3 regions of the Novosphingobium sp. TCA1 genome follow, and region 3 is predicted to be linked to each of the others. Evidence: riboswitches for the same ligand, from Rfam matches in the RefSeq annotation. Region 3 holds a riboswitch; each other region holds the start of a gene.
What was found. Region 3 has a riboswitch for cobalamin ahead of NTCA1_RS15680 (TonB-dependent siderophore receptor). Riboswitches for the same ligand answer to the same signal wherever they lie in the genome.
Positions count from the first base shown of each region.

Region 1: linked by a shared signal. The riboswitch ahead of cobW (cobalamin biosynthesis protein CobW) and the one ahead of NTCA1_RS15680 (TonB-dependent siderophore receptor) in region 3 are both predicted to bind cobalamin.
Region 2: linked by a shared signal. The riboswitch ahead of NTCA1_RS19650 (TonB-dependent siderophore receptor) and the one ahead of NTCA1_RS15680 (TonB-dependent siderophore receptor) in region 3 are both predicted to bind cobalamin.

Region 1 covers NZ_BLJH01000008.1:127,907-132,679, reverse strand. Annotated here, with positions in the region: gene NTCA1_RS11930 (histidine phosphatase family protein) at 1-558, shown strand, start outside; cobalamin riboswitch at 587-839, shown strand; gene cobW (cobalamin biosynthesis protein CobW) at 1,028-2,077, shown strand; gene cobN (cobaltochelatase subunit CobN) at 2,077-4,773, shown strand, end outside.
Region 2 covers NZ_BLJH01000019.1:98,603-103,375, forward strand. Annotated here, with positions in the region: gene paoC (aldehyde oxidoreductase molybdenum-binding subunit PaoC) at 1-458, shown strand, start outside; gene NTCA1_RS19645 (cobyrinate a,c-diamide synthase) at 672-1,970, opposite strand; cobalamin riboswitch at 2,124-2,334, opposite strand; cobalamin riboswitch at 2,395-2,586, shown strand; gene NTCA1_RS19650 (TonB-dependent siderophore receptor) at 2,753-4,687, shown strand; gene NTCA1_RS19655 (DUF1636 domain-containing protein) at 4,687-4,773, shown strand, end outside.
Region 3 covers NZ_BLJH01000013.1:115,088-119,860, reverse strand. Annotated here, with positions in the region: gene NTCA1_RS15690 (FecR domain-containing protein) at 1-589, opposite strand, end outside; gene NTCA1_RS15685 (RNA polymerase sigma factor) at 680-1,216, opposite strand; cobalamin riboswitch at 1,419-1,665, shown strand; gene NTCA1_RS15680 (TonB-dependent siderophore receptor) at 1,879-3,897, shown strand; gene NTCA1_RS15675 (PepSY domain-containing protein) at 3,902-4,773, shown strand, end outside.

The DNA.
Region 1 (4,773 bases), on a different contig from region 3:
TCCATCGCCGCCACGGCATCGAGCCGCGAGGGTCGCTTCCCGAACCCTGCGGAGCCGCTCGATCCCACCGGTGCCCGCGACGCCGTGCGCTCGGCTTTGCCGGACCGCTTTCGCATCGCAGTGCATCGCAGCCCCGCCCGCGCAGCTGCCGAGACCGCTGCCGCGATGGGGCTGGCGACGCAGGAACAGGCCGCCCTCGCCGATCTCTCTCACGGTGCCTGGACCGGCCGCAGTTTCGCGGACATCGAAAGCGCCGAACCGGGATCGATTGAACGCTGGCTGGCAGATCCGACCCAGGGCGTTCCCGGCGGCGATTCGATGGAACAGGCGCGCAGGCGCGTCGGCGCATGGTTGGACGAGGTTGCCGCCTTCGACGGGCCGGTCTGCGCCATCACCCATCCGATGATCGTCCGCGCCGCCCTCTCCCACGCGCTCGGCTTGCCCTTGCACGCGACGCTTGCCGTCGATGTGGCGCCGCTCTCGCGCACGGTGCTTTCCTTCAACCGCACCTGGCGATTGCAGTCGCTGGGGCTTGCGAGCGAAAGCATGCCCAGCTAATCGCCGGATGGCCGGAACGCGAAGGCGTTTCGGCAAAGATCGCGCCGGTGCCCCGCAAGGGGCTTAATACGGGAACACGGTAGAGCTTCTCCCTTCAGAGTTTGCTCGAATCCGGGGCTGTCCCTGCAACTGTAAGCGGCGAGCGCGATGCACATCGCGGCGAGACAAGGATCTCCGCCGCAGCCACTGGGCCGGACGCTAAGTCATGCGAGGCCTGGGAAGGCCGTGCATCACGCCCTGACCCGCGAGCCAGGAAACCTGCCTGCGCCGATGTCGCTCTTGCCCGGGTCCAGGGGATGGCCAAGGCACGGTAACTCTTCCGTCTGAGCGACGTGATGCATGCGGCCGGGGCCGCAGCGGCATGCCGTGTCGGGCGCCCGTGCGCCGGTCCGATCCGGCGCGCCGCCATCGCTGCATTCGCGGCGGAAAGCCCCGCCGTTTCAGGTCGCTGGCGCGCGGGAGACGATACATGAGCAAAGTTCCCACCACCGTCATCACCGGCTTCCTCGGCGCCGGCAAGACGACGCTGATCCGCCACCTCCTCCAGAATGCCAAGGGCCGCCGCCTGGCGCTGATCATCAACGAATTCGGCGATGTCGGCGTGGACGGCGAACTGGTGAAGGGCTGCAACGACGAGGCCTGCCCGGAAGACGACATCGTCGAACTGGCCAACGGCTGCATCTGCTGCACCGTCGCCGACGATTTCCTGCCGACCATGCAGAAGCTGCTGGACCGCGAAAACAAACCCGATCACATCATCATCGAGACCAGCGGCCTGGCCCTGCCAAAGCCGTTGGTAAAGGCCTTCCAGTGGCCCGACATCCGCACCCGCGCCACCGTTGACGGCGTGGTCGCGCTGATCGACGCCGATGCCGTCGCGGCGGGCCGTTTCGCCACCGATGAGGCCGCGCTGGCGGCAGCCCGCGCGGCGGACCCGATGCTGGACCACGAGAGCCCGCTGGAAGAACTGTTCGAGGAACAGCTGGGCTGCGCCGACATGGTGGTGCTCAACAAGACCGACCTCGTCGATGCCGATGCCCTCGCCCATGTCGAGACGCTGGTGCTAGCCGAGACGCGCCCCGGCGTGAAGATCGTGCGTGCCGATCACGGCGCCGTCGATATCGCCGCGCTGCTGGGCATCACTGCCGCGGCCGAGGACGACCTCGATTCCCGCCCCTCGCACATCGACGGGCTGGACGAGGATCACGACCATGACGATTTCGACAGCTTCGTGGTCTCTGGTGGCGATGTGGTCGATCTCGAAGCCCTTCTCGCCCGCCTGAAGGACCTGATAGCAGAGCATGACGTGCTGCGCATCAAGGGCATGGTCGCAGTCCGCGGCAAGCCCAGCCGCCTTGTCGTCCAGGCCGTTGGCCCGCGCATCCAGCACTTCTATGACCGCGCATGGCTGCCGCAGGAAGCGCGCCGCACGCAGTTGGTTATCATCGGCCAGAAGGGTCTGGACCGCGCTGCCATCGAGGCGGGGCTTGCCGGGGTTCTCGGTACTGTAGACGCCTGATGCACCTGCTCTCCGCCACGCCGGGGACGATCTCCAACGGCGAGGAGGCGATCGACCTCGACCAGTCTCCCGGCGACATGGTGATCCTCACCGTGGCGGACAGCGAACTCGCCTGCTTCGCGGGCGCGGCGGCGCGCATGCCCGAAGGCGCACCCAGCATTCGCCTCGCCAACCTGCTGCAACTGCGCCACCCCTATTCGATCGACCTCTATGTCGAAAAGGTGATCGCCAAGGCCAAGTTCGTCTGCGTGATCCTGCTCGGCGGCAAGAGCTACTGGGGCTACGGCATCGACGAGATCGCCCGCGTCGCGCGCGAGAACGGCATTGCCTTCGCCGCCATTGCCGACGGGCGAGAGGCTGACCCCGCACTCGACCGCGCCTCCACCCTGCCCTCCGACCTGCGCGAGCGGATGCGCGACTATTTGCGGCAGGGCGGCACCGCCAATGCCCTGTCGTTCCTGCGCACCGCTGCACGCACCATCGGCCATGACACGGGCGAGCCGGACGATCCGGTGCCGGTGGCCGATGCCGGGCTCTACCTTGCCGGCACCGAGCGCGCCGGGCTTGCCGAAGTTCAGGCAGGCTGGACCCAAGGCCGCCCGCTGGCATTGCTGGTGTTCTACCGCGCACTGATGATCGCGGGCACGCTGGACGCCGTGGATGCGATGATCGCGGCACTTCAGGAGCGCGGCTTCAACATTGCCGCCGTCCACGTCCGCGCCTTGCGGGAGCCTTTCGCGGTAGACTGGCTGGGCGGATTGCTGGGCGAGATCGCGCCCGATGTGATCGTCAACGCCACCAGCTTCGCCTCCTCCTCCGCAGGCGACGATCGCAAGCCGGGCATTCTGGAAAAGGCGGACTGCCCGATCCTGCAAGTCGCCTTCGCGGGCGTCGAGGAAAGCGAGTGGCAAGGCGCCGCACGCGGCCTTGGCCCGCGCGATCTCGCCATGAATGTGGCGCTGCCCGAAGTGGACGGCCGCCTGTTCACCCGCGCCGTCGCCTTCAAGGCCGCCGAGCGTTTCGACGAAGTGACCCAGTGCGGCATCGTCGTCCCCCGCGTCGCACCGGACCGGGTGGCCTTCGTTGCCGATCTCGCCGCCAACTGGGCGAGCCTGCGCCGCACGGCATCCGCTGAGCGCCGCGTCGCACTGGTGCTGGCGAACTACCCCAACCGCGACGGACGCATCGGCAATGGCGTCGGCCTCGACACCCCCGCCAGCACCGCCGCGATCATCGCCGCGCTGGCCGAGGCAGGCTATGACACCGGCGATGCTCCAAGGGACGGCGCCTCGCTGATGCGTGTGATGACCGGCGGCGTGACCAACGACCTGACATCGCTGGACCGCGCGGGTGAAGTTTCGCTGCCGCTTTCGGCCTACGAAGCCGCCTTCGCAGCGGTGCCCGATAGCGCGCGCAAAGCCATGTCCGAACGCTGGGGAGAGCCGTCTGCCGATCCCTTCGTGCGGGACGGCGCGTTCCGTCTGCCGGTCCACCGCTTCGGCAATCTCGCCGTCGCCGTGCAGCCCGCGCGCGGCTACAACATCGATCCCAAGGCCAGCTATCACGACCCGGCCCTGCCGCCGCCGCACGCCTATCTCGCCTTCCACGTCTGGCTCGCGCAGGACTTCCGCGCGCAGGCGGTGGTCCATGTCGGCAAGCACGGCAATCTGGAATGGCTACCCGGAAAGGCCATCTCGCTCTCGCGCGCGTGCTTCCCGGAGATTTGCGCCGGGCCGCTGCCGCAGCTTTACCCCTTCATCGTCAACGACCCCGGCGAAGGCACGCAGGCCAAGCGCCGCATCGGCGCGGTGGTCGTCGATCACCTCACCCCGCCGCTGACCCGCGCCGAGACTTACGGCCCGCTAAAGCAGCTTGAGGCGCTGGTGGACGAATACTACCTCGCCGCCGGGATGGACCCGCGCCGCCTCAACCGGCTGAGGCGGGACATTCTCGATCTGGCGCGCAGCCACGGCCTCGACCGTGACGCCGAGGCCAGCGGCGACGATGACGACGCGCTTTCGGCCATCGACAACTACCTCTGCGAGCTGAAGGAATTGCAGATCCGCGATGGGCTGCATGTCTTCACCCGGTCACCCGAGGGCCGCTTGCGGCGCGACCTGCTGGTCGCGCTGGCCCGTACGCCGCGCGGGTATGACCATGCCGGGCAGGCCTCGCTGCTGCGGGCGATGGCGGACGATTTCGGGCTGGACTTCGACCCGCTCGACTGCCGGATGGGTGATCGCTGGGACGGTACGCGGCCGGAAGCACTTGCGGCGGTTTCGGATGAACCCTGGCGCACGCACGGCGACACCGTCGAACGGCTCGAACTGCTGGCGGCCAATTTGCTCGACCGCCTCTCCGCTCATCGTCACCCTGAACTTGTTTCAGGGTCCATCTCGCCGATAGACCCACCGGTTGAGGGCGAGAAATGGATGCTGAAACAAGTTCAGCATGACGGCAGCCTATCAGGAAATGGGTTGGGCGAACGCACCGCAGCCGTTCTTGACGCCATCCGCACCGACCTCGCCCCCCGCATCGACCTTTGCGGCCTGCGCGAGGCCGAGGCCTTGCTTGCCGGTCTCGATGGCCGTTTCGTGCTGCCCGGCCCCTCCGGCGCGCCCACGCGCGGGCGGCCTGATGTGCTCCCCACGGGACGCAACTTCTATTCGGTCGATACCCGCGCCGTGCCCACCCCC
Region 2 (4,773 bases), on a different contig from region 3:
TCCAGCAATCGACTTTCGGCGCGCATTTCGTCGAGGCGGCGGTGGACTCTTACACTGGCGAGACGCGGGTGCGGCGCATGCTGGCGGTCTGCGCGGCAGGGCGCATCCTCAATCCCAAGACCGCGCGCAGCCAGGTGATCGGCGCCATGACCATGGGCGTCGGCGGCGCGTTGATGGAGGAACTGGCGGTGGACAAGCGCTTCGGGTTCTTCGTCAATCACGATCTGGCCGGATACGAAGTGCCGGTTCACGCAGACATTCCGCATCAGGACGTGGTGTTCCTGGACGAGGCGGACGACAAGGTCTCGCCGATGAAGGCCAAGGGCGTGGGTGAACTCGGCCTCTGCGGCGTGGGCGCGGCAGTGGCCAATGCGGTCTACAACGCCACTGGCGTGCGGGTGCGGGACTATCCGATCACGCTCGACAAGTATCTGGCGAAGCTGCCCGCCATCGCCTGAGAGTCCGTTTGAAAAATGCCCGTAAGGGCATTTTCAGAGCGGCACCGGCCCCAAGCCTCTCAGGCGCCCCCACCCGACCACCCGCAGGATACTACCGTTGGGTGGTCGGGTGGGGGCGTGGGCCGGTGCCGCAAAAATTCGCCTTCAGCGAATTTCCAAACGGACTCTGACAGCCTCTCCGTCGTCCCCGCGGACGGGGACGACGGGCCTGGCTCAGCAAGACAGCAGGTCTGCAATCAGCTCCGGCGCGGAGGGGAAGTAGAAATGCATGTAGCTTGCAGTGAGCGCGCCTTGCCGGAAAATCCGCTCGCCCTTGCGCCCATCCGGGGTCCGGGCAAGCGCGATGGGTTCGAGGGCGGTTTCCAGCCGTGAATAGTGGAAGGTATGGCCGCGCACCGCATGGCCGGACAGTTCCGCTTCCTGCATGCCGAGGGCGACCAGTCGTTTCTGCATGGCCGCGCGGGCGGGCAGCAGGCCGAGCATGGGCGTGCTGGTGCCTGCGGCATCTTCCAGCCTTTCGCAGGCATAGAGCATGCCGCCGCACTCGGCCAGGATCGGGCGCTCGGTCAGAAAGTGCGCGCGGATCGCTTCCACCATTGCACGGTTGGCACTGAGCGCGGCGAGATGAAGTTCGGGATAGCCGCCCGGCAGCCAGAGCGCGTCGCAGTCCGGCAAGGTGGCGTCGCGCAGAGGCGAGAAGAAAGCCAGCCGTGCGCCCGCGCTTTCCAGGAACTCGAGATTGGCCGGGTAGATGAAACCGAAGGCCTCGTCGCGGGCCACGGCTATGCGTTTTCCGGCCAGCGCTGAAGGCGCAGGGGCGGCGGAGGCGGGTTTCGGAAACGGCACAGGCTCGGGCAGCCAGAGGGCGCTTTCGGGAAGCAGTTCGGCGGCGCGGTCGATGCGGGCTTCGAGATCGGCGATCTCGCCTGCCTGCACCAAGCCGAGATGGCGTTCGGGAAGGCCCATGCCGTCGTCGCGCGGCACGGCGCCCAGCCATTGCACGCCGCCCGGCATGCCGCGTTCCAGCAGCTGCGCATGGCGATCACTGCCCACGCGGTTGGCAAGCACGGCGGCCAGCGTCACGTCCTTGCGGTATGTCGCCAGCCCGTGGACCAGTGCGCCGAAGGTCTGCGCCATCGACGAACCGTCCAGCACCGCCATGACCGGCAGGCCGAAGCGCCGGGCGAGGTCGGCGGAAGAGGGGGTGCCGTCGAACAGCCCCATCGCACCCTCGACGAGGATGAGGTCGGCCTCCCGCGCGGCATCGTGCAGCAGCGCGCGGCACTGGTCCTCTCCGCACATGAACAGGTCGAGCTGATGGACCGGGGCGCCGCTGGCGACTTCGTGAACCATGGGATCGAGGAAGTCCGGCCCGCATTTGAACACCCGCACCCGCCGTCCTGCCCGGACGTGGCGGCGGGCAAGGGCGGCCGTGGCGAGCGTCTTGCCCTGTCCCGACGAAGGCGCGGTGACGAGCAGTGCAGGGCAGGCCGTCATCGGCGTGTCCGTCATCGTACGGGCCGCAGATATCGCCCGGACGGGCAGGTTCCAGGATGGCGCATGTTCAATTCCCCCCTTCGGTACAGACGCACGAATGTCGTCACGCGAAGGAGCCTCCCCCACGGGAGGCATCGCCCTCGTCCGCCCGGTACATCCCGCCCGCGCGAAGGATCGACGGCGAGGGGCCGGTTTCCTGACTTCCCGGATCCTCGCGCCTTCCGCCGCCTTCTCGGTAAGCCGTCAGGCTCCAATGGCGTTTCGGCGGGGCGCATCCCCGGTTACAGTTGCGGGCGCAGTGCCGGCTGCCACGGCCGATCGGCCGCAGTCCGGGCTTCCCGATCAAGCCCTTGCGGGCACCCCTTGCACCGGCACGACTATGGAACTTCGCAGGTTCGCGCAAGCGCCTCTCATCTTGCGCCGCCGACCTCGCGGCGATAGGGGCGCTGCTGCGACAGGTTCCCCGCGAGGGATCAAAAGGGAACTCGGGTGAAAGCCCCGGGCTGCCCCTGCAACTGTAAGCGGCGAGCCGTGCGGCCATTTCGCCATTGGGGGTGCAAGGCCCTGAGAAGGCGGCCGAAACGGCATTGACCCGTGAGCCAGGAGACCTGCCTGCCGCAGTCGTTCTTCGACCGGACAGGGTGAGCCGGCCGAACGGGGCATTTCCTCGCCGAGCGACAGCCATTGCCGTGCCGGTTTGCGGCGCGAAGGGGCCTGTCGCCGTCTGTCGCGGCTGCACGTCCTTCGCCTTGCATATCGGCCCGGTCGGGTTCGATCGCTGGCTTGAAGGACATGCCGTGAACTGCCGAATTACCACTGCCACCACCCTTGCTCTTGCCCTGACCGCCTATCCTTTCGCGGCCCAGGCCGAAGGCGCCGACGACGCCTCGTCGGACCGTATCGTCGTCTCCGCGCTGCGCACCCCGGTCGCGGCGGATCGCGTGGCGGATAGCGTGACCGTGCTGGACGAAGCGCAGATCGTCGCCGCGCAGCCCATCGCCCTCACCGATATCCTGCTGCGCACGCCCGGCATCAGCCTTTCGCGCAACGGCGGCTACGGCACCACCACCTCGCTGCGTATCCGCGGCGCCGACGCCGGGCAATCGGTCATGGTGATCGACGGCATGCGCCTGTCGGACGCTTCGTCCACGGCGGGGGGCTACGGCTTTTCGACGCTCTTCGTGGACGATGCCGAACGGATCGAGATCCTGCGCGGGCCGCAGTCGATTCTCTGGGGCAGCGACGCCATCGGCGGCGTCGTCAACGTTCGCACCCGCCGTCCGACCGAGCCGCTGGAAGGCAGCTTCGCCGTGGAAGCGGGAACCCATGACACCGTTTCCGCGCGCGCCGGTCTGGGCGGCACGTCCGAAGCGATCGACTGGCGCATCGCCGCCTCGCGCTTCACCACCGACGGCATTTCGGCCCGTTCCAACGGCACCGAGGACGACGGTTTCCAGCGTTCCTCCGCCAGCGGCACCCTGACGTTTCGCATCACGCCGGACGTTTCGCTGGACTTGCGCGGTTATTGGTCCGATTCCCGCAACGATTTCGACGGGACCTCGGGCGATACGCGCGCTTATGGCCGGACCGAGGAATGGTCGGGCTATGCCGGGCTCAACTTCGCGCTGCTCGGCGGGAAGCTGGTGAACCGGGTCGCCGTGCTCCAGACCGAGACCGACCGGGCAAACTACGATCCCGCGCGCTCCATCCGCCAGATCACGTTCGACGCCCACGGCCGGGGCCGCCGCTTCGAATATCAGGGCACCTACACGTTCTCGGAAGCCGTCCAGGCCGTGTTCGGGGCCGAGCGCGAGGAGCAGCGCATGACCACGGCCTCGCCGTCGAACAGCGCCGCGCCCTACACGCTCACCCCGACGAAAGCCGATACCGACAGCGTCTACGGAGAACTGCGCGTGACGCCGCTGACCGGGCTGACCCTGAACGGCGGTGCGCGTTACGACCATCAGTCGCGCTTCGGCGGCAATACCGTGTTTTCGGCAGGCGCGGTCTATACGCCCAACCAGGGGGCCACGGTGCTGCGCGCCAGCTATGACGAGGGCTTCAAGGCGCCCTCGCTCTACCAGCTTTTCAGCATGTACGGCGTGGACGATCTCAAGCCCGAAAAGGCCAAGGGCTGGGAAGTCGGTGCCGAGCAGGGCTTCGGCGAAGTGCTGCGGCTTTCGGCCACATGGTTCGAGCGCGATACCGACAATCTGATCGACTTCGCCTATTGCCCGACCAGCGGCGCCCTGCCGGACATCTGCATGGTTCCCGGCACTGCGACCTCGCGCTTCGGCTACTATGCCAACGTCAAGGCCAGCCATGCGCGCGGGCTGGAACTGGCCGCTTCGGCAAAGTGGGGCATTTTCTTCGCCGAGGGCAACTACAGCTGGATCGAGGCGGAGGACCGTACCCCGGACAGCGCCACTTATGGTCGCCAGCTCCAGCGCGTGCCGCGCCATCTGGCCAATGTCGAGGCGGGGGTGGACCTGCCGCAGGGCCTGCGCGCCAGCGTTGCCGCCCGCTATTCGGGCGAAAGCTACAATGCCGCCACCGGAACCGCCAAGCTGGACGACTATTGGCTGGTGGACTTGCGCGCGCAGTGGCAGGTCATGGAAAACCTCACTCTTCAAGGACGTATCGAAAACGTGGGCGACGAGAAGTACGAGACCGTAAGCGGTTACGGCACGCTCGGCCGCACCGTCTATCTGGGCGTGAGGAGCCGGTTCTGATGTTGCAGCCCGTCGAACCCGGTCCTTCGGTGGTCGTATGCAATACCTGCCGCCATTCCGCCGAAGCCCGCGAGGATGCGGATGGG
Region 3 (4,773 bases):
CGGTGAAGGGGCGCGCCGTATCATGGGCGACATCAAAGAAGGCTTCGCCCTGAAGCAGGCCGATGCGGCGATGCGTGCCCGCGAAGTCTTGCGTGATCGCACTCTGCGCGCTCAGCGCGATCCGCGATCCGTCCGCCAGCGCGAGAGCCCGGTTCTGGGCGGTGCCGCTGGTCTCGTCCGCGCGCAGCTGGAGCATGACCTGCGGCCCGGTCAGGATCGCCACAAGCACTGCCGCCACCGCGCCCAGGGCAACGCGCCTGCCTGTGCGCCTGCTGCGGCGCGGATTGGAAGATGTTCGCGGCTTCGGCTCCCGGTCGACCGTTACCGGCACAGGCGGCAGGTCCGGCTTGGCCTCTCGCCAATCCGCGGCATGGGCGGGCGGCGTCTGCAAGGTCAGGCGGACGCTGCGCTCCAGCAGGGTCCAGGCCCTCCGATGAGCAGGATCGCTCTCCAGCCAGGCCTCGAATCGGGCGCGAAGATCCAGATCGTCCGGGGCGTCCTGGATGCGCAGGCGCCAGTCCGATGCCTCCACCAGCACATCGTCGGGCAGCGCGTGCTCTCCGTTTCCTGCAACAGGTCTGGCCGTCATGGATGTATCGCCTCGTCGAACCCACACAAAAGACGAGTCTCGCGCGCGCCTGTCTCAATCTGCTTCTCAACCTGCGTCTCAATTTGCATCTCAACCGGCATCGTCGTCCCCCTCCGGCCCCATGCGCTCGACGCTGCGCATGACATGAATCATCGCATCCTGCACCAGCCGATGCGCCGTCGCGCGCGACACGCCGAGCTGCTGCGCGATCTGGGTCGAGGACATCTCTCCGAACACGCTCATTTCGTAGGCGCGCCGCTTCTTCTCCGGCAGGCTTGCGAGAGTCGCCAGAACCAGCCGTGCCTCGTCGCCGCAGAGCAGTTCATCCTCGGCCGACGCGGAAAGGGGCTGCGGATCGCGGGTCAGGGCATAGGCCGCATTGCGGCGCTGCTCGGCCGCATCCCGCCGGGTCCAGTCGATCGCGATGTTGCGGGCGATCCGATAGAGATAGCCGACCGGCGTGCGCAGGCCCAGCAGCAGCGGCGGCCGTGTCGGCACGAAGCGGAAGTAGGCTTCCTGCACGACGTCTTCGGCGCTGTCGCGCGATCCGACGATCGGCGTGGCATAGTCGACCAGTGCCGGCCGATGCTCCGCATAGATGCGCAAGCGGGCCTGTGCGCTGTTCAATGGGCGACCTTCTCCGACCGGCTGGCAGGTTGCAAACTTCGGCTTCATAGATTGTTGCGAATAACTTGCAATAGGCTCGGGCAAGAATGAGCGGCTCCGATCGAGCCGAGTATCGCCTTTGCGAAGATCGCCGCGCAAATCGCGCTTGCGCCCTTCAAGCTCCCAAGCTAGCGCACCGCATCCGCCTTCGCTGAACAGGGAGGGCGGAAAAGATCGCGCCGGTGCCTCGAAAGAGGCTTAAAATGGGAACACGGTGAGAGGGTTTCGATCCTCGAATCCGAGGCTGTCCCTGCAACTGTAAGCGGCGAGCGCGATACACATCACGCGGCAGGGCAAGTGCGCCTGTCGTAGCCACTGGGCCGGACGCTAAATCCTGCGAGGCCTGGGAAGGCCGTGTATCAAGCCATGACCCGCGAGCCAGGAGACCTGCCTGCGTCCGGTCGCTCTTGCTTTGGCCCAGGGGATGGCCGGGGCACGGTGTTTCTCCGTCTGAGCGACGAACCAGCGGCAGGGGCCGCACGGTGCGCTGAGCGGTCGTCCCTTCGTTATGGGCGCCCGGCCGGTCGGTGCGCCGGCCTTTCGTGAACGCCGGTCGGCGCGCCGACCGTTCGTGAACGGCAGACCCCTGCTTCGGATCGCATGGCGCTCGACAGGGGGATGAAATGAAGTTCGCTATAAATTCGCCCGCCGCGCTGGCCGCGGTGCTGGCTCTTGCCTGGAGCACGCAGGCCCATGCCGAGGAAACCGGTGAAGACGCCGGTGAGGATCGGGCCATCATCGTCACTGGCACCAGCCTTGAGGAGACGCTGCCGCAGGAGCTTTCCCGCTACGGCAACGACGTGGTGACGGTCAGCGAAAAGCAGATAAAGGACAGCGGCGCGGTAGACGTGGTCAAGGCGCTGGAATCGGTGCCCGGCCTCTACATTCGCGCCCGCAACGGGCCGTTCACTTACGTCGACGTCTCGCTTCAGGGATCGCGCACGCAGGACGTGCTCTGGACGATGGACGGCATCCGCCTCAACAACCGCCTCTACGGTGGAACGTCGCCCAACGACACGCTTCCCGCCAGCATGATCGAACGTATCGAGGTGCTTCGCGGCGGCGAGAGCCTGTTCTACGGCACGCAGGCTTCGGCGGGCGTCATCAACGTGGTGACGCGCGGCTTCACCGACGATTTCAACGGCCAGGTCAATGCCTCGGTCGATTCCTGGGGCGGCACCACGGTGGACGGCTACTTGCGCGGTGCGGCGGGCAACCACCGCTTCGTGGCCTATGCCTCGCACAACCGGTCGGAAGGCTACACGCCTTACAGCGCCTATCAGCCCAGCCTCACCGATCGCCATCTCGGCTATGACTTGTGGTCGGCGGGTCTCAAGTACCAGTACGACCTCGCCCCCGATCTGGCGCTCAACGCCCAGTACCAGCATACCGAGGCGAAGCTCGACAACCTCTCGCCCACGCGCATCCGCGAGAGCCGCAACGATCGCAACGAGGAAATCGCCAGCCTCCGCCTCGATTACACCGGCAGCGATGCCGTGCAGTTCTTCCTCAAGGGCTATTTCCATGACTGGAAGACGGCCTATGTCCAGATCCGCAATTCGCTTCCCGATCTCCAGCCGCAAGTGATCTACCCGGCAGGCACGTTCTGGGGCTATCGCGACTGGGGCGGCAGCGCGGTGGTCAAGCTCCACCTCCACCCCGGCCTCGAATACCTGCTGGGCTACGATTTCCAGAACTTCAGCGGCCGCGACGACGTGCTGCTGATCGCGCCGACCAGCGAACAGGTCCACGCCGGGATCTTCCAGGTGCGCACCACCGACGAGATTTCCTCCAAGGGCCGCCTTGCGGCAGGCCTGCGCTACAACCGCACGGACGGGGCGAAGAAGACGATCTGGAACGTCTCCGGCCGCTACGACTTTGCCGATGCGCTCTATGTGGAGGCGAACGGGGGCACGTCCTTCGTGCTTCCCGATGCCTCGCAGCTCTATGGCAACGACCCCTGCTGCGAGATCGGCAACCCGAACCTGAGCCCGGAGCAGAGCCTCAACCTCAACCTCTCCGCAGGCGGAACCCTGCCCGCAGGCATGGTCACGCTGGGCTGGAAGGCGACTTACTTCCATCGCCGCATCACCAACATGATCGACTACGATTACGATAATCCGGCCTATCCCAACGGCACTTACGCCAACCTCGACGGCAAGGTCCGCTCGCAGGGCGGCGAGTTCGAACTGACCGCACGGACGGCCGGGGGCTGGAGCCTCAATGCCAGCTACACTTACGCCCGCGTGCGGGAAAAGGGATCGTCCACCCAGCTCGACCGCAATCCCCGGCAATATGCGAAGGGCACCCTGGCCTATGCGCCTGAGGACCGGCCGTTCGGCGCCAATCTCGCGGTCAACTGGATCGGCGACGTCTGGTCCACCGCTTCGGGCTTCGGCCGCCGGAACTACGGCAACTACGCGCTCGTCGATGCCGGGGCCTATCTCTACGTGGACGGTGCGGCGCGCCGAAACCGCTTCGGCGTCAATGTCGAGAACGTGTTCAACAAGGAATATGCGACGCGCGGCTATCAGTCGGCAGTGACCGACCAAGGCGCGCTGGATGGCAGCAACAGCCGCTTCCTCTACTTCAGCCGGGGCGTGCCGCGCACGCTGCGGATGAGCTACGGCCTGAGCTTCTGAGGCCATGAGCACACTCCAGCCTCGGCCCTATCCTCGAACGAAGCGCTCGCGCAGCCTGCTGCCGCGCCCGATCCTTGTCCTTCATCGCTGGCTCGGCGTCTTCGTCGGCCTGCTGATGACGATCTGGTGCCTCTCGGGCTTCGTGATGATCTATGTGGACTATCCGAGGCTGGAGCCTTCAGCGCAAGTGCAAGGCCTTGCCCCCCTGCACTTGCCGCCGCCAAGCGCTTTCGACGCCGTGGACATGGCGCCGGATACGCCGATCGCCTCCGCCCGCGTCGAGATGCTGGCCGGGCGCCCGGTCCTGCGGGTCGTGCCCGGTCAATCCACCGACCGCGCGATTCCGCAGATGCGCACGATCCCCGCCGCCTTCGATCTGGCAACCGGCAAGCCGCTCGCCGCCCCGGATCCGCAGGACATCGGCAGGATCGCCCAGGATTTCGCCAGAGGCCACGGCATCGCGGGCGAAGCCGCCGCTCCCGCCCAAACCGGGATCGATCAATGGACCGTGCAGACCTACAAGCGCAATGCGCCGCTCTACCGCGTGGACTTCGACGACGACGCCGGAACCGAGATCTACATTTCAGGCAAGTCCGGTGAAGTCGTGCAGGAAACGACGCGCTTCCAGCGCTTCTGGGGCTGGCTGGGCGCGGTGCCGCACTGGCTCTATCCCACGATGCTGCGGCAGAACAGGGCGTTGTGGAACGAAGTGGTCGTCTGGACCTCGCTGGCGGGTTGCTTCCTGACCGTGACCGGCATCTGGGCCGGCATCGCCCGCGTCCGCCGCAAGCGCGAGGGTCATATCGGCTCGCCCTACAAGGGGCTCTGGTGGTGGCATCACGTCTTCGGGCTGTTCTTCGGATTGCTGACCCTGAC